DNA from 3 places in the Pontibacter sp. T17 genome. Region 2 is predicted to be linked to each of the others. Evidence: riboswitches for the same ligand, from Rfam matches in the RefSeq annotation. Region 2 holds a riboswitch; each other region holds the start of a gene.
The links. A riboswitch is a leader RNA that binds a small molecule or an ion and turns the genes downstream of it on or off. The one in region 2 is predicted to bind cobalamin.
Positions count from the first base shown of each region.

Region 1: another riboswitch for cobalamin. It lies ahead of AC2D8O_RS11815 (TonB-dependent receptor plug domain-containing protein); the one in region 2 lies ahead of AC2D8O_RS05510 (acyl-CoA thioesterase).
Region 3: another riboswitch for cobalamin. It lies ahead of AC2D8O_RS11795 (ABC transporter substrate-binding protein); the one in region 2 lies ahead of AC2D8O_RS05510 (acyl-CoA thioesterase).

Region 1 covers NZ_JBXVVW010000002.1:890,452-900,764, reverse strand. Annotated here, with positions in the region: gene AC2D8O_RS11855 (SMP-30/gluconolactonase/LRE family protein) at 1-945, opposite strand, end outside; gene tpiA (triose-phosphate isomerase) at 988-1,761, opposite strand; gene AC2D8O_RS11845 (hypothetical protein) at 1,883-2,953, shown strand; gene AC2D8O_RS11840 (LysE family transporter) at 2,950-3,591, shown strand; gene AC2D8O_RS11835 (Crp/Fnr family transcriptional regulator) at 3,584-4,279, opposite strand; gene AC2D8O_RS11830 (hypothetical protein) at 4,301-4,873, opposite strand; gene AC2D8O_RS11825 (hypothetical protein) at 4,852-5,289, opposite strand; gene AC2D8O_RS11820 (PP2C family protein-serine/threonine phosphatase) at 5,304-7,400, opposite strand; cobalamin riboswitch at 7,512-7,731, shown strand; gene AC2D8O_RS11815 (TonB-dependent receptor plug domain-containing protein) at 7,875-9,872, shown strand; gene AC2D8O_RS11810 (YncE family protein) at 9,899-10,313, shown strand, end outside.
Region 2 covers NZ_JBXVVW010000001.1:1,222,934-1,233,246, forward strand. Annotated here, with positions in the region: gene AC2D8O_RS05470 (RagB/SusD family nutrient uptake outer membrane protein) at 1-1,003, shown strand, start outside; gene AC2D8O_RS05475 (hypothetical protein) at 1,056-2,816, opposite strand; gene AC2D8O_RS05480 (hypothetical protein) at 2,976-3,602, shown strand; gene AC2D8O_RS05485 (winged helix-turn-helix transcriptional regulator) at 3,617-3,949, opposite strand; gene AC2D8O_RS05490 (type 1 glutamine amidotransferase domain-containing protein) at 4,069-4,815, shown strand; gene AC2D8O_RS05495 (TMEM175 family protein) at 4,827-5,444, shown strand; gene AC2D8O_RS05500 (NADPH-dependent F420 reductase) at 5,469-6,104, shown strand; gene chrA (chromate efflux transporter) at 6,085-7,224, opposite strand; cobalamin riboswitch at 7,592-7,807, shown strand; gene AC2D8O_RS05510 (acyl-CoA thioesterase) at 7,942-8,376, shown strand; gene AC2D8O_RS05515 (ribonucleoside-diphosphate reductase small subunit) at 8,389-9,375, shown strand; gene AC2D8O_RS05520 (ribonucleoside-diphosphate reductase subunit alpha) at 9,522-10,313, shown strand, end outside.
Region 3 covers NZ_JBXVVW010000002.1:878,876-889,188, forward strand. Annotated here, with positions in the region: gene AC2D8O_RS11785 (hypothetical protein) at 1-5,406, opposite strand, end outside; gene mnmE (tRNA uridine-5-carboxymethylaminomethyl(34) synthesis GTPase MnmE) at 5,913-7,274, opposite strand; cobalamin riboswitch at 7,337-7,545, shown strand; gene AC2D8O_RS11795 (ABC transporter substrate-binding protein) at 7,579-8,751, shown strand; gene AC2D8O_RS11800 (iron chelate uptake ABC transporter family permease subunit) at 8,755-9,816, shown strand; gene AC2D8O_RS11805 (ABC transporter ATP-binding protein) at 9,816-10,313, shown strand, end outside.

The DNA of each region.
Region 1 (10,313 bases), on a different contig from region 2:
GTTGAGGCGTAGCGCCATACCGTTGGGGACAGGGCGGGGCACATCGGGTAGGCGCGAAAGCACTTGGCGGATGAAGGGATACTGTGCCAGGCCATCTACCAGCTTGCTGCGCGGCGATACCAGCGACACCCAGTAGCTGCCTTTTCCGTTGAAATCAATGTTGTCTGGGAAGCCGGGCAGGTTGTCGGCAAAGGTATCGGTGGTGCCAGCTTTGGGGCCTTTGAGCCAGATGCGGCGCACACGGTACATCCAGGTCTCATTCACGAGCAGGAAATCTTCGTCGGGCGACAGCACCAGGCCGTTGGCATAGTATAGACTGTCGAGCAGGAGGCTGGTTTCACGGGTGCTGGGGTTATACACCATGACACGACCATTGGGGCGGTGTTCCAGGACGTCAGCTACCAGGCGACCGAGGCCAAACTTACGGCTGGCATCTGTGAAGTAAATGAGGCCGCTGTCGGCCAGTGCTACATCGTTTACTACCATGGCACGGCTGTCGGGCAGGCCAGTGGTGAGTACTGTTGCGGTCTTGCCATCTGGTGAGAGACGCAGCAGGCCACCATCGCCAGCAGCAACAATCATGTGTCCGGTGCTGTCGAATGCCATGCCCAGCGGTCGGCCATTGATGTGCGCCCACAGCTGCATATCCTGCCCACCAACCTTGAAGCGATAGATGTCGCCTGTAACGCAGCCGGTGTAGAACCAGCCGGCACTGTCGCGCACAACGTCTTCAGGCCCCAGCAGCTTTACGGCGGCGGTGTCGCCACCGAAGACCACGGCCTGTGCGAGGTGGGGGTCGGGGTTATACTTGTTCTCCAGCGCGGGCGGGGTGGGCGGCTCCCAGGCTACGGGGTCAACGTCGGTAGGCCACAGCAGCAGGTACAGTACCACCGGCACCAGCAAGCCAAGGAGAATTTGCAACAGGCGGCGCAGCAGCTTTTTCATCCCTCAAAATAGGGGTGAAGCGGCACTGAGCCAATAGGCAAGTCAGGATTTGAAGGCGCGGGCAATGTCGAGGAAGGAGCCACTCTTGAGGCTGGCGCCACCTACAAGGCCGCCGTCAATGTCGGTTTGTGCGAAAAGTACGGCTGCATTGCCAGCATTTACACTGCCACCGTAGAGGATGGTGGTGTTTTCGGCGACGGCCGCCCCATACTTGGCGGTGATCTGCTGGCGGATGGCGGCATGTACTTCCTGTGCCTGTTCCGGGGTGGCAGTGCGGCCAGTACCAATGGCCCACACGGGTTCATAGGCCAACACCACGCGGCCGAACTGTTCGGCGCTGAGATGGAAGAGCCCGGCTGAAAGCTGGCGGCTCACTACGTCGAGGGTCTGATTGGCCTCGCGCTCGGCCAGGGTTTCGCCAATGCAGAAAATGGGGCGCAGGTTGGCTGCCAGGGCACGGTCTGTCTTGTGTGCCAGCAGAGCGTCGTCCTCGTGGAAATACTGGCGGCGCTCGCTGTGGCCCAGCACCACGTGGGTGGCGCCACAGGACACAATCATCTCTGCTGAGGTTTCGCCGGTGAAGGCTCCACGCTCTTCCTGATGCATGTTCTGCGCAGCGATGGAAATGCGGTTGCCCTCACGCTTGGCCAGATGGTGGCAGGCCTGGAGATAGGGTGCCGGAACGGCCAGCACCAGCGGCACCCGCAGGCCAGGGTCGGTGCCCAGGGCAGCCACAATTTCACTGACCAGGCTTTGGGCCTCTACCAGTGTGAGGTGCATCTTCCAATTGGCGGCCAACAGCTTGCGAGGGTGCATAGGGATAGTAGCGTTTTGAGGATTCGGGCGCAAAGGTAGGCAGAATGCCCCAAACCGGCGGTTGGCGCTGGCCTGTCGGCTGGGTGACAGTTGGGGCAGCTGGGCAGGGCCATCTTGCAGCATGGAACTGACAGTGACGCCCGTGGCCACTTCGCGACGCTGGCAGCGGCCTCTATGGCTGGTGCGGCTGCTGCACTGGGAGTACTGGAACTTCTACGTGTTCTATCTGCCTGTTTTTGCCTGGATTGCCCTGCTGGCGCTGCGGGCCCGCAACCTGCTGTTTTTTACGGCAGCCAATCCTGGCATACCTGCTGGGGGGCTGGCTGGCGAAAGTAAGCGCGAACTGCACCAAATGCTTCCCGCTGAATATCTGCCGCAGACCCTTTTTCTGGCAGGAGATGAGGCACTGGAGAAGGTGTTGGCAGAGGTGCAGGCTGCTGGCATGGCCTTTCCGCTCATTGCCAAACCCGAGGTAGGCGAACGCGGACGCCTGGTGGAGAAGCTGGCCACCCCCCAGCAATTGGGCCACTATCTGCAACGCAGTAGAGAGCCCACGCTGCTTCAGACATATGTAGACCTGCCGCTGGAACTGGGGGTGCTGTACATGCGCCACCCTGACGCCACGATAGGGCGCGTAACCTCGGTGGTGAGGAAAGAACTGCTGACGGCTGTAGGCGATGGCAGCACTACATTGGGACAGTGGGTAGCGCAGACCGACCGCGCGCGGTTTCAGCAGGAGCGGCTGCGGCAGGAGTATGCGGCTCAGTGGGATCGGGTACTGGCCCCCGGCGAGCGTCTGGAGTTGGTGAGCATTGGCAACCACAGCCGTGGTACGCTGTTTCGCAGTGGGCAGCATCTGCTGGGGCCAGCGTTGGATAACGTCTTTGCCCCACTCTGCGGCCGCATCGCTGGCTTTTACGTGGGTCGGCTGGACATCCGCGCAGCCAGCGAGGAAGCCCTGCTGCGTGGCGACTTTGTGGTGTTGGAACTGAACGGCGTGGCAAGTGAGCCCGCCCATATCTACGACCCCGATATGCCACTCTGGAAAGCCTGGCGCGACCTTTTCATCCACTGGCGGCAGGTGATGCACATCTCCGTAGCCAACCTGCGCCGCGGCGCCCCTGCTTTGTCGTGGGGGCAGTTCTGGCAGCTGTATCGAGGCTACCGCAAAGCCCATTCGCCACGGCCATGAGTGCGCTATTGGTGTTTGTGGTGGCAGTGGCCATCAGCTTCATGGGCTCGCTTCAGCCCGGCCCCATGAACCTGATGGTGCTGCGAAGCACGATTGCCGGGCGTACACAGGCCGCATGGGGTCAAGCGGTGGGGTTCAGTCTGCCCGAGGCTTTGTACAGTGGTGTAGCTCTGCTGGGAGCCAGCTGGCTGCCGTTGGTGTCAGCCCATGGCCTCTGGGCCCGAATGGGTGCGCTGGTGGCGGTGGGAATGGTCTGCGTGGTGTTCTGGAGACAGCCGAAAGTGCTGCTGGACGGGCCATTGCCTGTGTCGGCAGGCCGCCAGGTGTGGGGCGGCCTGTTCACCGGGCTGGCGCTTGGGCTGGCCAATGTTCAACTGCCGCTGTTCTGGGCTGGTGTGGTGGTGATGGGCCAGACGGCTGGGATGCTGACAGCTTCGGCCGAGCAGGTGGCCCTGATGGCAGGCGCACCTTTAGGCAGCTTTCTGCTGCACTGGGGAGTCATCCGACTGGGGCAGCGGCTGCAACAGCAGGCACTGCAACATGTAGTGGACAGGGTGCTGCGGATAGCGTTCTGGTTGCTGGCGGCCTTATGGCTGTGGCTGGCTGCCGAGCTGGTGCGATATCTGGCTGCTACCTGAGCTGGTCTGGTGCTACCAACAGGCGAATGTGCTTGCGGTCGTATTCCATCTGGCCGGCCTCCCTCAGTTCGGAGAAGACGGTGGACACCAGCTGGCGCGAGGTTGCCGTGAGGTTGGCTACATCCTGGTGGGTGAGGAAGTTGTCGATATGGATTTCCTCGCCCCGGATACGGCCGTAGTCGTTGGCGAAGTCGCGGAGGAAGTCGAGGATGCGGGTGCGGGCATCCTTGAATGCGAGGGAGATAAGCTTGCGCTCCAGCTTGTTCATCCGCTCGCCCACAGTTTTGATGACCTGTACCGAGAGATCGGGGCGGGTGCTGAGCATTTCCTGAAAGCGGTCGGTATTGATGGCACATACTGCCACCTCGCTGATGGCCTGTGCAAACTCCTGCGTGGGCGTGCTGACACCACCAATGCTGCCGAAGATGTCGCCGGGTTGAAGCACATTCAGAATGACTTCGCGGCCATCGGGGGCATAGCTGCCGAGCTTGATGAAGCCTTTTTTGAGGAAGAAAACCGAGTCCTGCATTTCGCCGGGCAGGTACACAAACTCGTCCTTGTGGCATTGCACCATCTCGCTCCGCACGTCCAGCGCCTTGTAGTCGGCATCGTCGATCATGTCGAAGAAGAAGAAGTTCTTGAAGTACCAGTACTTCGACTCCGGTACCGATTGGGGAATGGCGGGCATGGACATAGGCTTTGCCGGAAGTTACATCTTGGTAGATTGAGGTGGAAGGCCGCTGACTGTTAAGTTATTGGCTGCCCTGTAGCGAAGGGTGGATTCGGCAATGCCCAAGTCGGCAGGGAGGGTGAATTCGGGCGCAGTAAATGCGAGTGCAAAGCGGATGAGGGCAAGGTGGTGGGTCGAATGCTCGGAAAGATAAAGCAGTTCGCGGTCGAAGTGCGTGCGGGTCTGGTGCACGATGGTGCCCTGCCGGCCCAGGGGCGCTTCCAGCACCAGCGGCAGGTTACATTCCACACGGGCTATTTCTGTCTCCACCCACGCCAGGCATGCCAGCGCAGCGGGGGGAGCTGTTTCCAGCGCAGGGTTGCGGCGGCGGCGGTCGTAACAGACGGTGCCAGTGGCTACGCCCTCCAGCAGGCAGGTGTAGAACTCAAGCGTGTGGCGCACGTGCTGGCCGATGCTTGCGTTGCCCATCTCACTTACCTGCTGACTGTAGAGCGCAGGCGGCAGGTGTTCCAGCAGGTATTGCAGCTGGTTGAAGACGGTGTTCTGGGTAGCCTGTATCAGCATGGGAATCAGCGGGAAAGAAGGGGCCAATGGGGGCGGTTGCGCAGCAGAAGAGCAGCCGACAGCACCAGCAGCAGCAGGGCAAGCAGGGTGAGTACGGGGTCTTCGCCGGGGCGAATGGCCAGCTCGGTGAAGAGAGCGCCCATCATGGTGCCCGCTACGGCCAGCAGGCCCAGCAGGTACAGGCGATAGGGGGTGTGCTGCCAGTGACGGTCTTTCACAGCCAGCACGGCCAGTAGCAGGCTGCCACACAAGAGCTCCAGCACCCCTGTGAGGTACATGAACCAGCGGCCCTGCCAGCCCATGAAAGCATTGATTTTGTTGAAGAGCGCAAGCGATACTGGCAGGGCCAGCAGTTTGGGCAGGCTGAAGGCCAGCATCAGTACAGCCAGCACCAGGGCCAGTCGGCGCTCGGCGGCGGGAAGGAGAGTGGAGGTAGCAGTCATGGTGTAGAGGAAAGTCAGGAGATGCGGATGCCGATCACGAGGATGTCGTCGGTCTGGGGGCGGTCGCCCTGCCAGGCTTTCAGGGCATTGTGCAGGTGCTGCTTCTGGGCGGGCAGGTCCAGCAGGGCTGTTTCCTGCAACAGCGTGCGGAAGCGCTTGCTGGTAAACTTGCGGTTGTTGTCGCCGCCAAACTGGTCGGTGATGCCGTCGGTGAAGAGGTAGAAGGTGTCGCCGGGCTGTGTGTCGATGACGGTGCGTGCAAAGGCCGTGCGGTCGCCATACAGTGAGGCGCCGCCACCGATGGGCTGCTTGGTGGGGGCAAACTCCTCCATTTCGCCGTTGCGCAGGCGCAGCAGCGGGCGGTTGGCGCCAGCATACACCAGTTGCTGCTGGTCGCGGTCGAAGCGGCATAGGTTGAGGTCCATGCCGTCCTGGCTACCCTCGGCGGCGAGGTCTTCGCGCTCGCGGCGGGTCTGGTTCTGTTTCAGGGCTTCCTGCACCAGTTGGTCCAGGCTGTTGAGCAGTATGGAGGGGCAGGGGCGGTCGTTTTCTGACACCAGTCGGTTGAGCAGGTTGCTGCCCAGCATGGACATGAAGGCACCTGGCACGCCGTGGCCCGTGCAGTCGGCCGCACAGACGTAAAAGCTGTTCTGCTGCTCGTGCAGCCAGTAGAAGTCGCCGGAGACGATGTCCTTGGGAAGGTACAGGACGAAGGCCTGCGGGAAGGCGCGGTAGAAGGTATCGGTTTTGGGCAGGATGGACAGCTGGATGCGGCGGGCGTATTCGATGCTGTCGGTGATGTCGCGGTTCTTCTGGCTGATCTCCTGATTGGCGTGGTTCAGTTCTTCGGTGCGCTGGGCCACCTTCAGTTCAAGGTTGGCGCTGAGGTCTTCGGCCTCTGTGAGGGCAAAGCCATAGCGCCGCGACAGCACGATGGCCTGCACTGCCAGAAAGAAGAGGAAGCCATAGGTGAACAGTTCGTATTCTACCAGGCCATAGCCTGCGAGCTGGAGTACGTCATGCAGGCCCGCAGCCACCATGCCCAGCAGGCCTACGGAAAGGGCACGTGCATAGGGACGACGAAACCAGGCTGCCCGCAACAGTACGTACAGCAGGCCGATTACTACCACAATCAGGACAGGCTGAAGGCCAATCAGTGTTTCAGTGAAGGTGGCAATGGGTAGTAACAGGGCCACCAGCGTGTACAGACCCGTTACCAGGGCCATGCCCTGTGCTGCACGGCGTGGCATGTCGCGCGGGAAGAGTGCCCGCAGATAGAAGGCGCCCTCAACTACCAAAGCCAGCGTGAGCAGGTAGTAGCCTTTTACCTGCCAGGCGAAGGTGAAGAAGCCGCTGTATTCGTTGAGCCAGAAGTAGATGTAATGGTCGGCGAAGACCATGTAGCGTAACATCACCGTGAGGCAGATGAGGCCGAACCACAGCATGGCGCGTTCTCTCCGCCGAAAGAGATACACCAGAAAATGATAGATGGCCATAACGAGCAGGCCGCCGATGATGGCTAGGTCGCGGCTGTTGCCAAACTCGTACGCCAGACGCAACTGGGGTTCGCGCCCTACGGTGGGCGTTTCGAGCATGCCACCAAAGAGGCTGTAGTCGGCCACCTGGATTACGATGTCAAGCCGGTCGGTGCTGTCGGGAATGCGCACCAGCTGGCGCAGCATCTTCGACTCGGTTTCGGCGGCCGAGGTGCCGGGGGTGCCACTCACAGCTGCCAACTGACCATTGACGTATACACGGTACGACGTCCAGATGAAGGGCACCTGCAATGCCAGCCCGCTGTGGTTGCGGCCCAGCAGCACCTGCGTGCGGTAGGTGCCATGGCCATGCGTGCCGAATGATTTGGCGTCTACGGTGTAGGCATCCCAGCTATTTGGTACGGCCACCCGCACGCCCCTGGGCGCTTTTACCGCCATCTCGATGGGCGTGAGCAGCTGATTGGGGTAAAACTCCCAGTCGCCGGCCAGTTTTACGGGTTGGGTATTGGCCCAGTCGGTGGTCTGCACATCGAAGCGGCTTTCCTGTGCCCGCAGAGAAAGTGGCACTGCCAGCAGCAGAAGGAGTGAATATGTGAGCGTGAGCCAGTTGCGCATAGAGCAAAGGTGAGTGGCAGGGCGCTGCGCATTTGTCGGCTGGAAGACAGGGCGGACGGGGCATTGGGTTCTGTTGAAAACTTTGGTTTGGAGAAAGCGCGGGTACAGTGCCTACCTTTGCCCCGCTCAGGTCGCACCGCCGAATGGCCGTTTGGGGGTGCGTGAAAAGGGAATCCGGTGCAAAACCGGAGCAGTTCCCGCTGCTGTAAGTCTCCGGTCTGCGGTTGCGCAGGCCAGCTGTTGGGCACAGAAGCCACTGTCCGGCCAGGATGGGAAGGCGCCCCACAGCCACGAGGCGAGCCAGAAGACCTGCCTGTGCACGAGTCGTTCCGGCGCCTTCGGAGAAAAGGCAGGACGGTGTTTCCTTTTGGGCACAGGGGCCTACAGGGCCTGGCTGTTGCCACATTGGGTTTCCCATTCTGTGCGTGGGCATACCGGGCCGATTCGGTTTCCATACTGAATCTGTACCGTCCCATGCGCCACCTGCTCCTGCTGCTTCTGTTTGTCACCCCGCTGGGGATGCTGGCGCAAACCGCCCCTGACACACTTGTACTGGACGCCGTAGAGGTAACAGGCGAACGTCTGCCAAACCCCAACCGACGCCTGCTGCCGGCCCATGTGCTGGACAGTGCCGCGCTGGCCCGCCGCAACGCCGCCTCGGTGGCCGATGCAGTGCGCGAGCTGCCCGGCGTCATGCTGAAAGACTATGGCGGAATTGGAGGCTTGCGCACGCTGAGTGTCCGCAGCCTGGGCGCCAACCACACGGCAGTATTTCTGGACGGCTTCCAGCTGGTGGATGCGCAAACCGGACAGACCGACCTCGGGCGGCTGTCGCTGGACAACCTGCGCAGCGTGCGGCTGGAGCTGGGCGCTACCACCCTGCTGGCACAGCCAGCCCGTGCCTATGCTGCGGCCAGCACCCTGCATCTGACCTCGCGGGGAGCAACACTTCTGTCCATGACGGTGCCGTATCGGCTGCGGGGAAGCGTGACAGGCGGCAGTTTTGGCCTGTACACCGGGGCCGTAGGGACCGACTGGCGGATGGGCCGTAAGTGGGCTGCCGCACTTAATGCGGAGGTGCAGCAGGGCCATGGCCGCTACGACTTTCTGCTGAAAAACGGCAGCGCCTCGGAGACGCTGACGCGCCAGAACGCCGACCTGCGCACCCTCCGCGCCGAGCTGGACCTTGCCCGCGCCCTGCAGAATGGCCATATACGGGCCAAGCTGTGGTATTTCGACAGCGACCGTGGCCTACCCGGTGCTACGGTGTTGTACAATCCGGCGGCGGCACAGCGGCTGGGCAACCGTGATGCCTTTGTGCAGGTGGGGTGGGAGCAACGCCTGGGGGGCAGCTGGCAACTGGCAGTGCAGGTACGCTATGGCTCGCAGTTTACCCATTACCGCGACCCTAACGACCCCGGCAAGCTTGGTGGTCTCGACGACACCTATCAGCAGCAGGAGGGCTATGCCTCGGCGGCGGTGTCGTGGCTGGCAACTGGCAGGCTGGCCTTTTCCGCAGCCACCGATGTTGCTTGGAACCATCTGGCAACGACGATTCTGGCGGGAATGCCTACCCGCGTTACGCTCTATCAGGCGCTGGCAGTAAAGTGGCAGCCCGACGCGAAGGGCCGTTGGGCGGTGGATGCCTCGTGGCTGCTGACACGTGTAAACGACAGTCCGGTAGGGACGGTGGACCGGCCAGCCGTTGCCTATGGCAACCCACAGTTGGCTATCGGCTGGGCTCCGCTTGGCGATGCGGGCCCACGCCTGCGGCTTGCGGGGCAGCAGACCCTGCGCCTGCCCACCCTCAACGACCTGTATTATACCCGTGTAGGCAACCGCAACCTGCGGCCCGAGCGCGTGCAGCAGTTGAACCTTGGGCTGGATTGGGAGCATCGTACCCGGGGCGTGCTGGCACGCACACGGCTGGCGACAGATGTCTATCTGGGCCGGGTGTACGACCGCATTCTGGCCATCCCCACCCGCAACCTCTTCGTGTGGTCCATGGTGAATGTGGCCGAGGTGGCGACGCGCGGGCTGGAAGTGCAGGCCGAACTGGAAACCCGCCAGTGGGGCCGGTTTTCCGCGCAGTGGCAGGGACAGTTCACCATGCAGTATGCCACCGACCAGAGCACTGCGGGCAGCAGTGGCACCGAACCCAATGGCCAGATTCCCTACACGCCCTTCAACCTGGCGTCTTCCCGCCTGACGCTTACCTATGGCACCGTGAGTGTGGGGGCAGGCCTCCTATACACGGGATTCCGCTATTCCCTGCCGGAGAACATTGCCGCCAACGTGCTGCCTGGCTTTACTCTGCTGGATGCCCAGGCCAGCTGGCGCATCCGTTCGGCCCGGCCCCCCCTGCTGCTGAAGGCCGAGGTAAACAACCTTGCCGACCAGCAATACGAGTTAATCCAGAGCTATCCCATGCCGGGCCGGTCATACCGTCTGGCGCTGTCTTTTTCCCTGTAAAACCTGACCCACTGACTGTTTACAATATGATGAACGTTACCCGACCCGCACTGGCGCTGCTGTGTGCCGCACTGTTGCTGACTGCCTGCGAAAGCGCACCTGAAGACCAGCCACAACCCACACCTCCGGTCTCTCCCAAGGGTCTGCTGGTGCTGAACGAGGGGCTCTTTGGCCGCAACAACGCCTCGCTCTCGTTGTTGCAGACCAACGTGCGCCCCGAGAATGCCCCCGGCATCAACTTCCAGGACTACTTCCGCACAGTCACCGACCGGGGCCTGGGCGACACCGCCAACGACCTCATTCGGTATGGTGACCGCATCTATGTCGTGGTAAACGTCTCCAGCACCATCGAGGTGTTGGACGCCCGCACCCTGAAGCACCTGCGCCAGATTGAAGTGAAGAATGGAGGCACGGGCCGCCAGCCACGGTATGCGGCCGGTA
Region 2 (10,313 bases):
TGCCCAACCCTACCAGTGGAATGGCGCAACAGGTATCGGCGGCACGGGCACCCATCAGGGTATTCCGCTGCGCCTGACGCCAATCATTGACCTTCAGGGTAACGATGCACCCCGCGCCACGGTAGCAGGTGTGTATGCACAGGTGCTGGCTGATCTTGACCAGGCTGAAGCACTTCTGCCCGGTGTGCGTGCTACGGCTTCACTTTCGAAGTCGCGTGCTACCAAGGCCGCAGCGATTGCAATGAAGGCCCGTGTGTATCTCTACATGGGTAACTATGCCAAGGTGATTGAGGAGTGCAACAAGCTCGTTCCGGCTGTTGCGCCCTATGCTTCCAGCGGCCCGCTGGGATCGTTGGCGCTCACGGCTACGCCGTCGGCAGTCTGGGTATTCCCTGCTGTTTCCTCCGAGTCCATCTTCTCAATTGCATTCGATTCGTCTGACCCTGCTGGTACGAACAACGCACTGGCTCAGTTCTACAACCAGCGCGAACTGCTGTTCATCAACCGCAGTCTGCGTAATGACTCGCGTTGGGTAGCAGGCGATCTTCGTCGCACCTCACCGATGATTCGCAAAGACTCGCTGGTGAACAAGTACACCCGCTCGTCTACACAGGATGACTGGGCCCCGGTAGTGCGCTACGCAGAAGTGCTGCTGAACCTTGCCGAAGCCGAAGCCCGCGTGGGCGATGAGACCCGTGCGCTGGCGCTGCTGAATGCGGTGCGCGACCGTTCAAAGCCGGCGGCTACCCCCTCTTACGGTGCATTTGTCACTCGTAATGACCTGGTAGATGCCATTCTCTTTGAACGCCGTATCGAGTTCATCGGTGAAGGACATCGCTCTTTCGACCTTATTCGTACCGGCCAGGGGTTGACCGACAAACGGCGTGAAGATTACTCGCTTATCAGTGACATTCCGTTCGGCAATAACCTCATCATCTGGCCGATTCCTTCCGGCGAACTGAACACCAACCGACTGATTGGTGGACAGAACCCCGGCTATTGATTCGTATCAGTACTGCTGAAAAGCCTGCCCGGTATAGGGCAGGCTTTTTTGTTTACTGCAATAGCTGGTTGAGCAGTACCACGCTGAAAATGCTAAGCAGAAACCAACCGAGAAAGCCCTCGATTACCGTGAGATAGCCAACCACACCGCCCACACGCAGTTCGCCAAAGCCCAGGGTTGAGAAGACATTCAGACTGAGGATGACGGAATCTACGGCCTTGCGCAGTGTGAAGTATAAGATGGAGAGGACAACGGCAACAGCCAGCAGCCAGAAGAGCCGACTCTGCTGACGAGGAGTCAGCTCACTCCAGGAGTGGCTTCCGTGCGGCATAAGCCGACGATACAGCCATCCCTCTGTGTGTAGGAAGAGGTTATAAAGAGGTATGCGAGGCAGGTGAAGTAGAGGGCGATAAACTGCCGGAAGCAACTGCCCATGCCGTCGGAGGCGCCGTCGGACATCATCAGCCCGGGCATGGTCATCGAACAGGATCAGGTGTTCCAGATACAGCCGGTATGGGCTGCGGGGCGAAGTCAGAAAGTGGGTGTAGAGGAGGTACTGTGTGCGCAGACTACGGTGCAACACGTCACCGTAGCGGAAGGGGGTAATGAAGTAGATTCCGGCGAAGCCGAGTATCACCCAGAAGGAGAAGAGCAGGGCACGATAGGTGTTGGTGCCATAGTCGGAGAAAACGTACATCAACCGGTTGAGGATATAGAGGACGTACTGTTCACGGCGGCCCTGCCGCTCATAATCGGCTAGATACTGGTTGGTCTCGATGTTCTTGAACTCGATGTAGGACGAGTCGGCGCTGAAGCGGTCTCCAAGTGCCCGATACGTTTGGTACAGGTTGGTGTAGGCGGCTACAAGTGCCGGATACAGCGTCTGGCGTGGATAGGCAGATATCTGATGGGCATTGGCTACGGTGGTGTCGCCCAGCAGTTCGCTGATCCGATGGTTTTTCAGCGAGGCCCACTCCACCTGGGTATTCAGCGGGTTGAGGCTCAGGCCGGTCAATACCACTCCTTTGGGTAGCGCCAGCTGTGTCAGCAGAAACATGTTGGAAACCGTACTGCGCCCAAGTAAAAGGGGCACCTGCAATTGACAGTGAGTAAGCCGCAGATTGGTGAAGGTAGATTGCGACAGGTTAACACTTAACGACGACACTGGCATACGGCGGGTGGAGTCGTGCGCCGAAAGGAAAAACCTGCAACGGTCGAGGGTAAAGTCCAGTGAGGCACTTCGTGCGTCGATAGTGAGCAGGCCATTCTTGGTGTTGTCAAAGGTTTCATTGAAGTGCGTCAGATCTGTGACGGTGAAGCTGCAGTCCCGGAACGATACATAGTCGGTGTAGGCTGCATTGCGGCGCAACACAACACCATTGAGAAAATGGCAGCGTTCGAAGCGCAAAAAGTCTAGGCTGGAGCCCTCGATGCGTACGGCCGACTTGAGGGTGCAGTCTTCAAACCAGATTTTCAGGCCGCTACAGTTAACGAAGTAGAATTCACCCTCAATGGTCGCATTCCGCAGTACCCACCAGTACTGTGGGTCAAACGTGCAGTTTTCAAAGCTGTAAGTGGCCGGAAACCGATGGCGCCGTGTCGTGTCGGCCCACCACGCATCCATGCCGGCTTCATCTTTCACTACGTCGAATCTGACGTTGAGGTTCTGGAACAGAATACGGCCGGGGCGGGCATTGCGCATTGCCTCCATCAGCTGGGTGAAGGTGACGGTGCGCCCGCTGAGATCAGAGGTGTAGATGTTCTGTTGGGCGTTGAGTGTGTGTGGCAAACCCAACAGCAGATAAACGGCCAAGAATCGAAGAATCAGTAGCACAGAGAGAGGAGGCCTGAAATGCAGCACAGCGAGTGTTTGACGGCGAACCTCAAGTTAGCCGATTCGGCTCTTCAGCTGAGCACAAGTCAGTTAGCCATTTTTGATGTATTTTACAGACGAACCTAAACTTATCAAGTAATGAAGCATTCGGTAGTTTTTCTGTTTTCGGTAGTCGCATTTCTGGTGATCCCCGCCGCACATGCACAAACCATGGGTCCTTTGGCCGTGCACTCGCGCAGTAATGTGTTTGTGGCTGGAAAGGTGCAGGATGGCGAAATGGGTGGTGTACTGCCAGTAGCTGTCCAATTGGTGCAGGGGGCCCAGGTTATCTCTTTCGAGGGTGTAACAGGCGAACTGGCCTGCGCTGATGATCAGTTTTTCTCGCCCGACGGAGGCGACTGTGCAGGTGGCAGCACGGATCTCAACAGCAAGGGCGCTATTGCAGGAATTGTCCACCGCCAGAAGTCGCTGTTTCTGGTAGGCGTGTTTCTCGGTGCTACCCAGCCAGCAGCAGCACCCGCACGTCTGGATTTCTCCGATGGCAAGGACAACGCAGAAACTTTCAGCCCGGGGCTGAATCAGGTGTTTTTCATTGGTGACGGGCAGACCGAAGCCGGAACAGCCCAGAAGTTCAAGGTGCCAGCTGGAGCCCGGACGCTGTATCTGGGTATTGCTGATGGCTATTCATTCCAAGGGGATCCTGGGGCCTACAACGATAACAAGGGTACGGTGTTTATCGAGGCCATTCATGTAAATCCGAAGTAAGGGACTTTGCTTCGCTAACTGGGTGGGGCCAGCGCCTCGCCCAGTTTTCTCAGTTCCAGAATGACAGGCAGCACCAGTCTGCCGCGCTCGCTGATGTTGTATTCTACCCGGGGTGGTACCTCGGGATACTGTGTGCGCTCGATGAAGCCGTCGAGTTCCAGTTCGCGCAGCTGCTGCGTCAGCATTTTGGGCGTGATGCCCTGAATCATTTTGCGCAGCTCGCCATAGCGACGTGTCCCGTCTTTCAGTCGCCAGAGGATGGGGAGTTTCCAGCGGCCACCGATTTTCTCCAGCGCCAGTTCTACGTGGCTGTGGTAGGTTCGGCCCTGATAATCGAAAGTTGGCATTTTTATTAGATTGTAAATCAACATTTAACACCAAAAGGTGCGTATGGTACCAAACAGTACATACTTGTTATAGGGAAATATAGAGGTCTAGTTTGCACATATACAACTTCTCGACCTGTATGAGTGCAAACCTTTCTATTCTGAATCCGTCGAAGCCCAAGCGTGTACTGCTGCTGGCTTCCAACGCAGCGGTGTCACCTGTTACCGGCTGGCCCGTGGGCCTGTGGATCGCCGAACTGGCGCACCCGTATCATGTATTTGCGGAGCAGGGCTATGAGATTACCATTGCCAGCCCGGAAGGGGGCAAGTTGGAAATTGACGGCTTCAGTGACCCGCGGCATGAGTCAGGCTATTCGGCCCATGATTTCCTGAGCCTGGGCTTTCTGGAAAGCAGCCAACATTCGGCTCTATTGGCCAATACACAGCGCATGGATACGCTGGACCCCGCCAGCTTTGATGCCGTGTTTATCTGCGGTGGTCAAGGTCCAATGGTTACTATGTATGATAATGCAGCCGTACACCAGTTCGTAGCCAAAGCCTATGAGGCTGGCAAGGCAGTGGCGGTAATCTGCCATGGTACCTGCGTGCTGCTGAAAACCCGACTTTCTACTGGGGAACTGCTGGTGCAGGGCAAAACGTGGACAGGCTTTGCCGACAGCGAGGAAGCCTATGCCGACAGCTTTGTAGGCATGCGCATCCAGCCGTTCTGGATTGAGACCGAAGCCCGAAAGTTGGCTGACTCCAACTTCATTACAGGTCCGCGCTTTGCGCCATTTGCTGTGCGCGATGGCCGCCTGATTACGGGTCAGCAGCAGTATTCCGGCGCGGCTGCGGCCAAGCTGGTAGTGGAGGCACTGGGTGTCTGATATCGCATGCTATGAAAGCGCAATCTCATTTTTCCGTTAGCCGCCTGGAGGCTTTCAGCGATGGGGTACTGGCCATCATCATCACGCTGATTGTTCTGGAGGTGAAGCTGCCGCACGATACGCCGGAAGCGGTGCTGGGGGAGGCTCTGCGGAGCCTTCTACCGAAGGTTGTTAGCTGGGTTATCAGCTTTGGCGTGCTGGGGGTTTTCTGGTTCAATCATCATCGGCTGTTTGCTCTGTTGAAGACCGTAGACGCAGGCCTCCTGTGGCTGAACCTGCTTACCCTTTTGATGCTGTCGCTATTGCCGTTCCCTACCAGCCTGATGGGCGAGTATCCTTCCAGTGCTTTGGCCGTCAGTCTATTCGGCATTACCATGGTGCTGGCCAGTCTGGCCTTTGCCTGTATGCGCTGGTATGCTACCCGCCATCCACTGCTGCTGAAGGATGGGGCGGATATGGCGGCGCATCGGCGGATGATTCGTCGGTCGTTTCTGCTGGGGCCAGCGGCTTGGTCTCTTGCCACTGCCATGGTGATGCTGCACCCTTTTGCCGCACTGGGATGTTATGCTTGTATCCCTCTGTTTTTTGTAACCTCGTACAGCCTGGTACAGCCAGGCACTGACCACTGATTCAACCTCACTTCACTTTCAGTTATGAATATCGCAATCATAGGTCATGGCCACGTGGGTGGCGCGCTCGCCAAGGGTTGGGCCAGCAAGGGCCACTCGGTGTGGGTAGGCGTCCGCGAGCAGCCAAATCCCAAAGCCGAAGCATTGGTAACGGCCGTCCCAGGGCTTAAAGTAACGGATATTGCCGCCGCCGCCGCCCATGCCGATGTAGTGGTAATAGCCGCCGTGCCCGCAGCTGTACACGACATTGCCAGCACCATCAAGCCGCATGTCAAGGGCAAAGTGGTAATTGAAACGATGAACAGCGTGTCGATGAAGCCGCAGGATTTTCATGACACCTACACCGCCTTGCGTACGCTGCTGCCTGAGGCTGATGTAGTAAAAGGTTTCAACAGTACTGGTTTTGAGAACATGGCAAACCCCCATTACAGCGATGCGCTTGCGGCCGACATGTTCATGGCCGGTGGCAGCGCCAAGGCCAAGGAGACGATGAAGCAGCTGGCGCTTGAGCTGGGCTTTGCCAACTGCTACGACTTTGGGGGCGAGGCGCAGGTGCCGCTGTTGGAGCAGTTTGCGCTGGCGTGGATCAACCTGGCCTTCAAACAGGGGCTGGGCCGCGACTTCATGCTGAAGCTGCACTTCAGGCCCAAAGGCCACTGAGGTGCAGCAACCCGCCTGCCGGCACCGCTACGAGCACCAGCCAGGCAGGGTTGAGTTTTGTGCGCCACAGCAATACCGCGCCGCACAGCAGTGCGAGGCCCAGTCGTAGGGGCTGGTGGTGCAGCGGCCAGGCCAACTGAACGATGGTGACTGCCAGTACACCAATGGCTGAGGCCGCTACATACTGCAGAAACTGTTGGAACCACCTGTTGCGCAAGAGGCGTGGCAGGTGGGGTGCCAACGCCGCAATGAGGACAAAGGCAGGCAGAAAGATGCCCGCTGTAGCCGCCAATGCGCCTTTCAGGCCCAGTAGCTTGTAGCCTATCCAGGTGGCTGTAGCGAACAGGGGGCCCGGCGTGATTTGCCCGGCCGCAATGGCATCCAGCAGTTCTACGGGAGTCATCCAGCCGTGCCGGGCTACAAGCTCTTCATTGAGGTAGGCCACCAGTAAGTAGCCACTGCCATAGAGTGTGCCACCTATTTTCAGGAAGATGCCGAAGAGTGTGGGTAGGGTAGGGGCCGCATAGGCACTGCTGCTGGCTCCTGCCGCGCCCAGTACCAGCAGGCTCCGGCTGTAGGGTGGACGGAAGGTGGGGAATAGTGCTGCTGTTGCCCACACTGCTGCCAGGCCCAGCAGGACAGGGGCTTCCGGCAGCCCCAACGCTACCAATAAGGCAGCAATCAGTGCAATGAGTATGCGGGGTGTGGTAGTAAGGGTGCTGCGCGAAAGCCGGTAGACGCCCGCCAATACGATGCCCACTGCGACAGGAGCGATGCCCCAGAGCCAAGGTTCTACTGCGGGCAGTTTTCCGTAGGCAGTGTGAAACCAGGCAAGGCCCAGCGTGATGCCTACCGCGGGCACAATGAAGGAAACCCCCGCCACGATGAGTCCGGCCCACCCTGCCCGGTGATAGCCAGTGTGGATGACCATCTCGGTGGAGTTGGGGCCGGGCAGAAGGTTGGTGAGGCCCAGCATTTCGGCAAAAGCATCGGCACTGAGCCATTTGCGCCGTTCCACTACCGCACGCTGCAACAGGGCGATGTGTGCCGCCGGCCCACCAAAAGCAGTGCAGCCCAGCACGAAACAGACCCAGAAGACTTCACGCAGACGGGAGGGCATGGCTGAAGGGAGACGCGGAAGATGCGATTGGGCGCAAGTTGGCGAGAGATTCCCCCACATCCAGAGCTCTCCACCAAAGGAAAGTACGCGCGTGCAGAGCAAATGTATGTGAAGTGGAAAACCCTTGGGCGGGTAGGGTGTGGACAACCCCGATGACTGTTGGGTTCAGCTGTTTGGTGAACGCAAAAATGCATGCACAGTAATGGGTTTTTCAGGCTGTGCAAGTTCTCCTTTCACAACCTCGCAGGTACCTAAAAGTGGCTGGGTGCATAACCCTCGACTTATCCACCTGGGGGTAAGTGTGACTAGTGTCTAGCGGCAATGCGACGTACCTTTATATCTGCATCCAAGGCGTTGGTTTGGCCGATTTGCAGCGACAGACTTTGGTTTGTAACTGCTTGAGGCTGATGAAAAAGGAATCAGGTGAGAAGCCTGAGCTGACGCGCAACCGTATGGGACGCCCAACTGTTCGTCCAGGCCTGACCCGCAAGGGAAAGGCGGGCAAAGTCACTGGCCCTGAGGCTGGGAAGACGAGACGAAACAGGTCCTGAGCCGGGAGACTTGCCCCACCTTGTGATGGAAGTGTCTGCGCGACTCAGACAGCTTTCCGGTGCTCTGGTAGTGGTGCCTTATATAAGGTACTGCGTCTGGGGTGTCGGCGGGCCATCGGCAGTGCAGCGCTCAGTTTGTTGGTACCTCTCATTTCCATCCTGCCGAATGGCCGAATCTTCTACCCCCTTGCCTACAGCCGCCGAGCGCGAACGGCTGTTGGCTGCCGAAACCCGCCAGTTCATGGCGGTGTTCCCCAATACCACGAATCATTACGATACGCTGTTTGGGGGCACTACGCTGAAGCACATGGACGAAGCTGCCTTCATCTGTGCCACCCGTTTCAGCCGAAAGAAGATGGTGACTGTTTCCTCCGACCGTGTGGATTTTCATCATCCCATTCCGGCAGGCACCTTGGTAGAGCTGGTGGCCAACGTGGTGCATGTAGGCCGCACAAGCCTGCGGGTGCGTGTAGAAGTTTTCGTGGAGGAGATGTACCGTGCACACCGCTACCAGGCAGTATCGGGCGACTTCACCATGGTAGCCATAGACGATACCCGCCGCCCCGTTCCCATCAACGACCTTCCGTCTGCCCACGCCTGATAACTCCTTCCCATGTCACAGTCCATCAACACCGCCAACGAGCCCCTGCTGCGCGACAACCCCAACCGGTTCGTGCTGTTTCCCATACAGAACGATGCCATCTGGAAAATGTACAAGAAGGCCGAGGCAAGCTTCTGGACAACGGAAGAGATTGACCTTACACCCGACCTCGTAGACTGGGAGAAGCTGACCGACGACGAGCGTCATTACATCAAGCACGTGCTGGCGTTCTTCGCCGCATCGGATGGCATCGTAAACGAGAACCTGGCAGTAAACTTCATTCAGGACGTGCAGGTACCTGAGGCCCGCTGTTTCTATGGCTTCCAGATTGCCATTGAGAACATCCACAGCGAGACCTACAGTCTGCTCATTGATACCTATATAAAAGATGGTGCAGAGAAGGACAAACTGTTCCGCGCCATCGAAACCGTGCCAGCTGTGCAGAAGAAAGCAGAGTGGGCAGTGCGCTGGATCACGAACGCAGAGTCGTTTGCCGAACGCCTGATTGCCTTTGCAGCGGTGGAGGGCATATTCTTCTCGGGCAGTTTCTGCGCCATCTTCTGGCTGAAGAAACGCGGCCTCATGCCTGGCCTGTGCTTCAGCAACGAGCTCATCAGCCGCGACGAAGGCCTGCATACCGACTTCGCCTGCCTGTTGTATTCCATGCTGCAGCAGCAATTGCCTACCGATCGTGTACGCTCCATCATCCTGGACGCCGTAACCATCGAGCAGGAGTTTATCCGCGAGGCGCTGCCCGTAAGCCTTATCGGCATGAACGCAGACCTGATGAGCCAGTACATCGCCTTCGTGGCCGACCGTCTGCTGGTGTCGCTGGGCTTGCCCAAGCACTACAACGTAGAAAATCCCTTCCCCTGGATGGAAATGATCTCGCTGGCTGGTAAAACCAACTTCTTCGAGAAGCGGGTTGGCGACTACCAGAAAGCAGGCGTCATGGCCAACAAGGAAGACCAGGTGTTCAGCCTCGATGCCGATTTCTGAGCACCCCTTCATTCACAGAACCAGAACTGACCGAACCCACTCCATATACCGCTCCGATTGTCATGTCAACGCATAAAGCACAACCCAACAATGAGACCCGTCCGCAGGAAGGCGTGGCTCCCCTGCATCCGTACGGCACCGACGGCATGTATGTAACCAAACGCAGCGGTCTGTCAGAGCCGATGGATGTGCGCAAGATTACCCAGCGTCTGGAGCGGCTGATGTGGAACCTGGATACCCGGCACGTGCATGTGACGGAAGTGGTGCGCCGCGTGCAGCAGGGCATGTACAGCGGTATCTCCTCGCGCGACCTCGACAACCTGGCTGCCGAAACCGCCGCCGCGCTCACCGTGCATCATCCCGACTATGCCATGCTGGCAGCGCGTATAGCCGTGAGCAACCTGCACAAGGAAACCCATGCCAGCTTCCGGCAGGTGGTGGAGGCGCTGTTCCGCTTCGTCAACCCAAAGAACAACGAACCGGCGCCTATGGTGTCGGAGCAGTTCTATCGGCTGGTGCAGGAGCACGCGGATGTGATTGATGCACACCTGGAGTTTCGGCGCGATTATGAGTTTGACTACTTCGGTTTCAAGACGCTTGAGAAGTCATACCTGATGCGGCTGGATGGCAAGGTAGTGGAGCGCCCGCAGCATCTCTTCATGCGTGTGGCACTGGGCATTCATCAGCACGACCTCGCCGCTGCGTTCGAAACCTATGATCTCATGAGCCAGAAGTGGTTTGTGCACGCCACGCCCACGCTGTTCAATGCCGGCACCCCCAAGCCGCAAATGTCTTCATGCTTCCTGCTGGCCATGAAGGATGACAGCATCGAAGGCATATACGATACACTGAAGCAGAGCGCTCTCATATCACAAAGTGCAGGCGGCGTTGGGATCTCTATCTCCAACATCCGCAGTTCAGGCGCCTACATCCGCGGC
Region 3 (10,313 bases), on a different contig from region 2:
CTCCACCAATATCGTCTGCGCGCCAGCCGTGGCAATACCCAGCTGAATGGTGCCTCCGGTAACATTACCTGTTTCGGGCAGCAGGTACAGGTCGCCGATAGAGCCGCCGCCGGCACGCTCTACAACCAGTGTACCACCGCTCATATTGAAGCTGGTACCAGTGTTGGAATAGAGCTCAAAAATACCTCGGGTATTCTGTGGATTACGACCCCGCACCGTTACCGTACCGTTCGACTGCGTGTATACCAGCGAGCCGGAGGTGATGGTCGTACTGCGTCGAATCTGGCCGTTCACGTTCAGTGCGCCACCGCTTACCGTCAGCTGCGAGTTACCGTCAGAGGTGTACTCGATATCGTTGTTGTTGTTGTTGCCAGCCACACCAACGTTTACCGTGCCATTCTGGATTTCCAGCTCACCGGCCAGCGTAACATCGTTGTTGTCGGCTGCGCTCTGTGCCAGGTTTACTGTGCCCTGCAACACGCGCAGACGGCCAGTGGTAGGAATATTGAACGTAGAGGTAGTCGAGATGGAAAGCGTGTTGTTGCGGTTCCATACCAACGTACCATTGGTCAGCGTCAGCCAGTTGTCGGCAGGCAGCGTTACAGTACCTGAAGCATCGAAAGTCAGCAGGGTTGCCTTGCTGGTGCCCTTGTTTACGGTCAGGTTGGTAAGCGTAATGGTGCCAGCACCCGTGAGCGAGGCATTATTGCCACCGCTCATTGTCAGGTTGATGTTGCCTGCACCGCCAGAGAAAGTGCCTGCTACACTCAGGTTGCCACCGACCGAAAGGTTGTGTGTACCTGCTATCGACTGGAACTGACCTGTTACTGCACCTGCACTTACGGTCACATTTCCTGCAACATTTACGGTTTGGGCTGTAGCATTGTTAAACAGAACTCGCCCGTCTTCAATCGTCATGTTACCGCCCACCGTAAGGGTACGCGAGTTGCCTCCGGTATTGAACCGAACTGTTCGGTTTGCATTATTGGTCTGGCTGAAGAGGGTAAGATTATTCAGCACAGTCAGGTCTACGTTCGGCAGGGTCATCTGCTCCGTACCGCCGGCAGCAGTGTTTCGCACCGACAGGTTCCAATAGCTTGTAGGAGCGGCGGGCAGTGTCAGAGCCGTAGCCGAACGATACTCGATGGTACCACCATTGGTGCCCAGGAAGGCGGAGAAGTCGCCAGTAGGAAAGGTCGCCGTCTGCAATCGGATGGTGCCTGTACCAGTTACGGTGCCCCAGTTACCGCCTGTAAAGGTTACGGCATTGAACGTTGCATTCGTAGCTACATCCAGCGCACCCATAGTAACGTTTGCTGTGAGCGTAACAACGTCATTACCGACAATTCGTACCACATAGCCAGTACCGGAAGGTGCCACACCACCTGCCCAGGTAGCATTCGTGTTGAAGTTACCACCGCCGGTGCCGTTGGAAGTAAACACCGTGGGCGAGGTAAACCCTGCACTACCTACGGTGTAATCACCATCGATAAAATCCTGCGTCAGCGTATTCCAGTTGGCGCCCGTCCGGAAGCTGCTGTTGTTGGGCGGGTTGGGGTTTACCACCGTAGTAGCGCCGGCATTGAAGGTGCCAGTACTGGTAGTCCAGCTGGAAGATGCCGCGTCATAACGCGCCACACGATAGTTCGCGGTTGCACCCTGCCGGTCTCCCGCGATATACGTGTACGTCTTGTGCGTGGCCGACAGTGTACCCGTCCAGCCAGCAGATGTTACACGCCAGTAGTACAGCAGTGCATTGCCCGTGGCGGTTAGGTTGGGGTGTGCGCTGTTTACCGGACGAACCGTGACAGTGCCATAGGTGCCCGTAGTGGTTGCGTTCAGCGTGGTGGGGGTGTACTTGCCACCGGAACCTACCGGGAACAGTACATCGCCGCTGGCTGCCGTAAAGGTGCGCGTAAGACCGCCGTTAGAGCTCTGGCCTGCCGTCTGGATGTGACGGGTAGCCGAGTAACCGGGTGAAGAAATCGCCGCTGTACTGCCCAGTGTCAGGTTGTAGCTGGCGAGGTCCAGAATCTTGTTGGCGGTAAGCGTAAGCGTACCATTCACCCGCTGGTTGGCCAGCAGCGAAATAGGTGCTGTCGCAGCGTTGGTGTTGTTTAGCTCCAGGTTCTGGAACACACCACTGCCGCTGCCGCCAATGGTCTGCACGGCCGCAGCTGTCTGCATCAGAATCTTACCACTGCCGGTATGTGTACCGGAGTTGACGATGTTGCCTGTTACGGTTACAGTCTTGCTGTTATCGTTCAGCGTGCCGCTCGTGATGGTAAGACCACCAGTGGTAACCGTACCCGCACCATTGAGGGTAAGTGTGCCGCTGGTTTTGTTCACCACCAACGAGCCCAATGTCAGGTTGGGTACGTTGTTAAACGACTGCGCACCAGTACCATTGAAAGTAGTGGCGGCACCGGGTACGTTATAGGTAGCATTGGTATTTACCAGCAGATCGCCGCCGACAGTGAGGCCAACCGTATTGGTGTTGCCATCCCAGGTAGTAAAGCCGTTCAGCGTAACATTGCCAATACTGCGCACATCAGTTGGCCCGCCTACAGCACGACCACGCACAGTAATATTTCCTGCACCGCTGGTATTGGTGACATTAATACGGGGCAGCGGTGAAGTGGAGTTGATGGTAAATGCAGCAGTAGCATCTGGGTAGGAGATATTGATTACACCGCCAGTTACATTGAAGTTGCCCGCGCGTGCCCGGATATCTATCCCATCGGTTGTTGCAGCTGTTGGAATGCTGCCAACAAAATTCATGGTGCCACCCGTCATGGTAAAGCTGTTGTTGGCAGATGCCATATCAAACAGCGGATATCCTGGCCAGGCACCAGGAGTAACACCAGAGCCCAGGATATTCATGGTACCGCCCGATATGGTGACGAAGGCAAACAAACCAACGGCAGAGCCACCTAACTGTGAAATATCCAGCTGCCCACCGGAAAGTTGTATTGCTGGGCCTGCGGAGTTACCATACAGGATACCCCCGGAAGCACCCGTGGAGAACAGCCCAGCTGTAATCCTGAGCGTACCCACCAGATAGGTTGCGGTAGCAGCTCGGTTGTTGTTGGGGCCGGCAAATTTGGTAACAACTACTCTTGCAGAGTCTACCCACAACTGTACGGGCACACCAATCTGAAGTGCCTGGCCACCCTCGGTGAGCGATTGGATACTGATGTTGTTGCCAAGCCGGAAAGTACCAGCCTCCAGATACAGCGCCTTGGTGGTATCTGCCGGAGGAGTATAGCCACCTGGGCCCTGTATGTTGGGCGCATACAGTCGGAAGTGAGTGGTGTCGGTGCTGAGCACACGCAGCGTGTAGGTCTGGTCGGTGCCCTTCCGCACGCGCAGACGATAGAAGTCGGTAGTGCCTGCACAGAACAGCGTTGCGTTATTGGCACCCGTAAACTTCACGTCTACCGTAGCACCATACCAAGCGCGCTGAAAGGGCGTATTGGCATACGTACCATTGTAGTAGTTGGCAGTGGTCAGGTCGGGCCCCTGGCCTACAGTCGTATTGAAGAATCGGGCGGTGCCTCCCCGGTTGTAGAAGTTGCCATTCAGTACCAGCTGGTGGCCACCGTTCGCTTGTGTAGCGCCTGCCGGAACCCCAGTGCCTACCGTGATGAGCCCACCCTGCTCCAGCGCCAGATCGCCCGTCACTCGGATGATGCGGCGCACTGTACTGGCATCGTTGATCTGCCAGGTAACTGTACCGGCCCCACCATTGCGACGAACGATCGTCAAATCGCCGTTGATGGTCCAGTCGCTAACCAGCGTATACGTGTAGTTGGTAGCCGAACCGTCTTCTTTCACCAGTTCAACGTTATTGAATATGGTCTGGCTGGTCGGCAGGTTGCCGGTAAAATTGTAGAACACAACCTTGCCACCTGTGGTTGCGGCAAAGCTGGTATAGGTTGCTGTCGGCAGGTTCCCCGAGTTGGTCCGGAGCGTACCCTGTCCTTCTACATTCCCGAAATTGTGTCCTGTAGTGGTTCCGAGGTCCAGCACACCGTCCTGTTCCAGTTGCAGATTGGCAATGGAGACGTTGCTGACGTTCATGGTTACAGTCTGTCCGTTCAGAATGACGGCCTTGTCGCCATTGGCAGGGCCATTTGTTGGCGAGTTGATGAGCGTAGAGCCAGAAGGATCTACCGTCCAGGTATCTGGGTCGGTCCAGTTGCCGGAAGTGTAGGAATAGTAGGTAATCGGATAGGCTACCGGCGTACCCAGAGTGTAGATATCGGTGTCAGACACCAGGCTGGCAGCGCTGGCCGTAAAGGTGTTCGCGCCGGTAGTGCCCGCCAGGGACGTCCACGTGCCGCCGCTTGTAGTACGGCTCCAAACTGTGTTATAGGTTGCGGCGTTGTCGCCGGAGAAAACGTCGTTGTTAACGTAATTGAAGGTAATAGGGGCAGTTCCAGTCGTGATGTTGCTGGTAGTGATGCGGAAGTAACGCGCGATCTTGCCCGTGTAAACGGTCTCCACCGTCTGCTTCACCGACAGCGTACAGACAGCAGCAGAACCACCCGTTACAGTACCTACTGTCACGGGCGCGTATGCGTTATAGTTGACTGTGGTACCTACCGGAAAGGTGTAGGCAACGCCTGCGGCGTTAGTGCCAATCCTTGCAATGGTACCGCCAGTGGCAGTGGTTGCATCGGGCACAATCATACGGGTAGCACTGAATGCTCCTGCACCCGGACTGATCGCTGCCGCATTGGCACTCATGAATACATTCGCAGAAGCTGCAATGTTCAGATAGCCGTCTGATTGCAGTGTCAGCTGGTTGTCGATAATGATGTTTCCACCAGTAACCGTAAGGTTGCGGCCCGACTTATTGATCGTGACGTTTCGGAACGCGGGTGTACCCGCACTTACCGTAATGGTTTGGTCGGCCGTCGTACTGTTGAATACAAAATTCACGAAGTTGTTGGCTGACATGGCCGTACTGAACGTGCCCGAGTTGAAATTGACATTCCCCCCAATAGTGATGGTGCCTGCACCATTAGCGCCATTGTAGGTAAATGCAGTTCCTGTCTGGTTGAAGTTCAGGTTACCAGAGATGGTAAGGTTGTTGGTATTGGCAGATGTCCACTGCAGCACGCCAGTACCCTGAATCGTCAGCGAGCCGATGGTGGCTGTCAGCGCGCCCGGCATCTGAACGGTGTGTCCGGTCAGGATGGTCACCGCCGGATTTGCTACCGACAACAGCCCACCTGGATAATCGCCTATAGTGGTGGCATTTACCCACCCTGCGCCATTCCATCGCTGCCATGTAGTGGTACCTGTCCATGACAATGGGCCAGCTTGTCGCGACCGGTAGTCACCCGTCGTTTGGGCCCATGTTCCATGACCTGTCAGGAGGCACAATACCAACAACATGGTGCCCACCCAAGCTGTTGTTCCTCTAATCCGATTCATTGCTTTGTAGAAAGTAGTTGTCGCCGCTTCTCTACAAAGGCATTGCCAAGAATCAGTATAAATGAGAAAAATGGACGAGCACGGGAATCTGACTGTCGAAATCGCTGTTTCTCTGTTTGGAAAAGCGTGAATACTGAAAAGAAGGTACACTCATCGCCAGTCTACAGCCGTCCTAAAGTGGGAAAAAAGAGACATAGCTCTCTCAAAAATGCCCTCAGTGACAGCGCCAGCAAGGATTTATCAAGGATTCACCTACTATTAATCACTGAGTTAAAACTAACTATTTTGCAGGATGAGTCCCCGCGTTAACACTTATCATCTTCCTTAAAAACTGAAATCTCCGAGCATTTTAGCATTCCACTACCAGCGGCTCGTTGAGTTTGTGTAATACCTATTCCCAATTCAAGAAACCCAACCAGCATTATATATTATAATTGATTCATCTATCCAGAATAGGCCAATTATAATCACTTACCTATGCAAAACTTGGAGAATATATTGCCCAGAATTTCGTCGTTGGTGATTTCTCCGGTGATCTCGCCCAGATAAAGCAAGGCATGGCGGATGTCCATCGCCAGCAGGTCGCCTGGGCGGCCAGCCCGCAAGCCCTCACGCACAGCCTCCAGACTGCCCTTGGCCCGCTCCAGCGCATGCAGGTGTCTCTGATTGCTCACCAAAGTGTCACCACCAGCCAACTCGCCAGCCAGTGCCGACAGCCGATGGGTGAGCACCTCAAGACCCACTCCCCCTTTGGCTGACAGACCAATATGCCCACTCGGCAGAAGCGCATCAGGCCGGGTATCCAGCTTGTTGGCTACAAACAACAGGTGCGCACCCTCACTCAGCGGCAGCTCGCGGGCATAGGCTTCCGCATCCTCGGGTGTACTCATACCAATGTCATACAACAGCACCACTACCATTGCTTCCTGCACCTTGGCAAGCGTACGGGCAACCCCTTCGGCCTCTACCGCATCCCCTGTCTCGCGGATACCGGCAGTGTCCATCAGCCGAAACTCAAAGCCGCCTATATATAAGGTATCCTCGATGACGTCGCGGGTGGTACCGGGTATGTCCGACACAATAGCCCGGTTCTCCTGCAACAGCAGGTTCAGCAGGGTAGACTTACCCGCATTGGGCCGCCCCACAATCACGGTCGGCAGGCCCTGCTTTACGGCATTGCCCGCAGCAAAACTCTCGATAAGGCCCCTTAGCGCAAAGATGGCCTCCGCCGCAGCGGCATCAAGTGCCCCGCGGTCCGCAAACTCCACGTCCTCTTCCACAAAGTCCAGCTCCAGCTCCACCAGTGAGGCAAACTGCACCAGCCGCTCGCGTATGCTGCGCAGGTGGGCACTGTAGCCACCACGCAGCTGCCGCATGGCCAGTTGTTGGCTTTGGGCCGAGCGCGCCGCAATGAGGTCGGCCACCGCCTCGGCCTGCGACAGGTCCATCCCTCCCGCCATGAACGCCCGCAGCGTAAACTCACCAGGGGCCGCCGGGCGAGCACCGTTGGCGGTCAGCAGCGACAGCACCCGGTGCAGGATATACGAACTGCCGTGGCATGACAGCTCTACAATATCCTCGCGGGTATAGCTGCGGGGCGCGCGAAACAGCGACAGCACGGCTTCGTCCAACACCGTCCCGGAGGGTTCGCGCAGGCGGGCAAAGTGCAGGGTATGGCTGGGCAGTTCGGCCAGCTTGAGGGCGGGCACCAGCGGCTGCACCACCTCCAGCGCACGGCTGCCACTCACACGGATAACGCCCAGCGCACCACTACCCGGCGGAGTAGCAATGGCGGCAATGGTGTCGGAAAGATCGGGAATCAGGGCCACGGCGCAAAGGTAGCGCATTGGCAGCGCCCCATGGTGGAATGGCCTGTGGCACGCGGCCTTTCCGTATGTTTGCACCGCTGGGTGATGCGCATGGGCCTGCCTGTGCCGTCTGAAAAGGGAATCCGGTGAGAATCCGGAGCAGTACCCGCTGCAGTAAGTGCCTTCTCTGTCACAGGAGAGGTGGAGCACAACCGCCACTGCGAGTAATCGCGGGAAGGCGTGCCCCACAGCAAGGCCGAGCCTGAAGACCTGCCCTGCACCAACCGGTAATCCTGCCGCTTTCGGGACCAAAAGCGAACCGCCCATGTCTATCGTCTCCTGGCGCGCCGTGCGTGCCGCCCTACTTTCCCTTACCCTGCTGGCCGCTGCCTGCACACAACAGCCGCGCATTCAGCATCCGACGCAGGCTGCTGCCGCCCTGCCAGACTCCTTCACCGTCAGCCATGCCAAAGGCTTCCGGATGGAAATGCCTGCACCGGGTGTGCTGCTGCTGCACATCCTGCGGCCTGCACAGGACACCCAGGACTCCCTTACGTTTGTGCTTACCCGCGCTGGCGTAACCGTACCCCCAGCTTACACCGGCCTGCCACAGGTGCAGGTGCCCGTGCAGCGCCTCGCACTGTCTGGGGCCTCGCAGGCAGCGATGGCCGCCGAACTGGGGGCTGTCTCAGAAATCGTGGGGCTCTCGGGCGCACAGTATGCCTATCACCCCGCTGTAAAACAGGCACTGGCGGAAAAGCGCATACAGGACCTGGGCCAGGAAGGCCTGAACCCCGAAACCCTGTTGGCCCTGAAAACCCAGGCCGTGGTAACCACTGCCGCCATTGCGGGCAGCGGCACCAGTGTACGTGCCGTAAGTGCCACCGGGCTGCCCCTTATCCCCATGGCCGACTGGCTGGAAGAAACGCCGCTGGGCCGCGCTGAATGGATCAAACTCATGGGCGCGCTCACGGGTAACAGCGCCAAAGCCGCGGCGTTATTCCGCCAGACTCAAACCCGCTATGACTCCCTCAAAGCCCTGGCCCGTGGCGTGCAGCACCGCCCCATTCTGCTGGTAGGATTGCCCTACAAGGATGTATGGTATGTGCCCGGTGGCAACAGCTACATGGCGCATTTCTTCATGGATGCTGGCGCCACTTACCCCTGGGCGGGCCAGCGCGAAACCGGCGGCCTGCCCCTGAGCCTCGAAGCCATTCTGCCTATTGCTCAGAAAGCCGAATTCTGGTTCAACCCCGGCCAGTACAAACTGACGCGCCTCGACGAGCTCCGCGCCCTCGATCCCCGCTTTGCATCGTTCCCCTCGCTGCGCCCCGGCAAAGTATGGATCTACAACCGCCGCCTGCTGCCCGACCTCACCAATGACTTCTGGGAACGCGGCCTCCTCTACCCCGACCGCGTGCTGGCCGACCTTCTCTTCATCCTGCACCCCGAGCTGCTGCCAGGCTATCAGCTGGAATTCTACCTCCCTCTTTCCTGACGAATGAACGCCCCGCTGCTTCGGTTTGCGCGTCAGCGATGGCTGCCTATATTGCTGCTGGGGGTAGCACTGGCCTTCCTGCTCGATCTCTGTTTCGGCGCCGTTGACATCCCACTCCCCGGCCTCCTACGGGCGCTGTGGCAGGCCCCTGCCCCCACCGACGACCCCGTCTGGAGCGTCATTATCCACCAGGTACGCCTGCCCAAGGCGCTCACTGCTCTCTGTGCAGGGGCTGCACTGGCTGTGGGGGGCCTGCTGATGCAGACGCTCTTCCGCAACCCCTTGGCCGGGCCCGATGTGCTCGGCATCTCTGCTGGTGCCAGTCTGGGCGTATCGGCGCTGCTGCTGGCTTCGGGCGGGCTGGGTATTGCCGCTGTGAAGGGCATGGGCATTGCCAGTGGGTCGTTGCTGGCTGGGGCCGCCGCTGCCGGGGCTGCACTGGTGCTGCTCATCGTACTGCTGCTGGCCTCACATGTGCGCGACGCCGTGGTGCTGCTGCTCGTCGGCATGATGATGGGTGCCACTACGCTGTCGGTGGTCAGCATCTGGCAGTATTACAGCGCCCCCGAGCAGTTGCAGGACTATCTACTCTGGACGTTCGGCTCGCTGGGCGGGGTGCCCCCTGCGCAGATAGCCCTGCTGGCGGCTATCACCCTGCTGGGACTGGGGCTGGCATGGGTATCGGCCAAACCGCTGGACGCCCTGCTGCTGGGCGAAGACTATGCCCGCAGTCTGGGCCACCATCTGCGCCGCAGTCGCTTTCTCATCATACTGGCTACCAGCCTGCTGGCGGGCGGCGTCACGGCCTTCTGTGGGCCCATTGCCTTCATCGGCATTGCGGTGCCGCACGTGGCACGGGGGTGGCTGGCCGCTTCCAGCCACCGCAAACTCATACCCGCAACGGCCCTGCTGGGCGCTCTGGCACTGCTGCTCTGCGACGTACTGACAGCCCTGCCCGGCCATGCCGCCGTGTTGCCCGTCAACATTGTTTCCTCCTTGCTGGGGGCACCCGTTGTCATATTCCTGCTGCTGCGCAGCCGTTCACTCCAACGCGCTTTCCACTGATGACCACTCCCCTGACACCCCGGCTGGCAGGCACAGACCTGAGTATCGGTTACGGTGGCCGCCACACCCGCACAGTGGCCAAGGGCCTCAGCTGCCGACTTTACGCCGGCCAACTGGTGTGCCTCCTGGGGCCCAATGGCGCAGGCAAATCTACCCTTCTGCGTACGCTGGCTGGCCTGCAACCGCCACTGGCAGGCGCTGTCTACACCAACGGTGCCGACCTCGCCAACCTGGGCCATGCCGAGCGCGCCCACCGGTTTGCGCTGGTGTTTGGCGCACAGAGTGGCCACAGTCTGCTGCGAACACACGAGCTGGTGGCACTGGGCCGCCAACCCTACACCAATTGGCAGGGCACGCTGTCGGCCACCGACCTTGCCCTGGTGCAACAGGCCATGACCGACTGCGGCATTGCCCATCTGGCCGACCGCCCGCTCCACGAGCTCTCCGACGGCGAGCGTCAACGTGCCCACATCGCCCGTGCACTGGCGCAGGATACC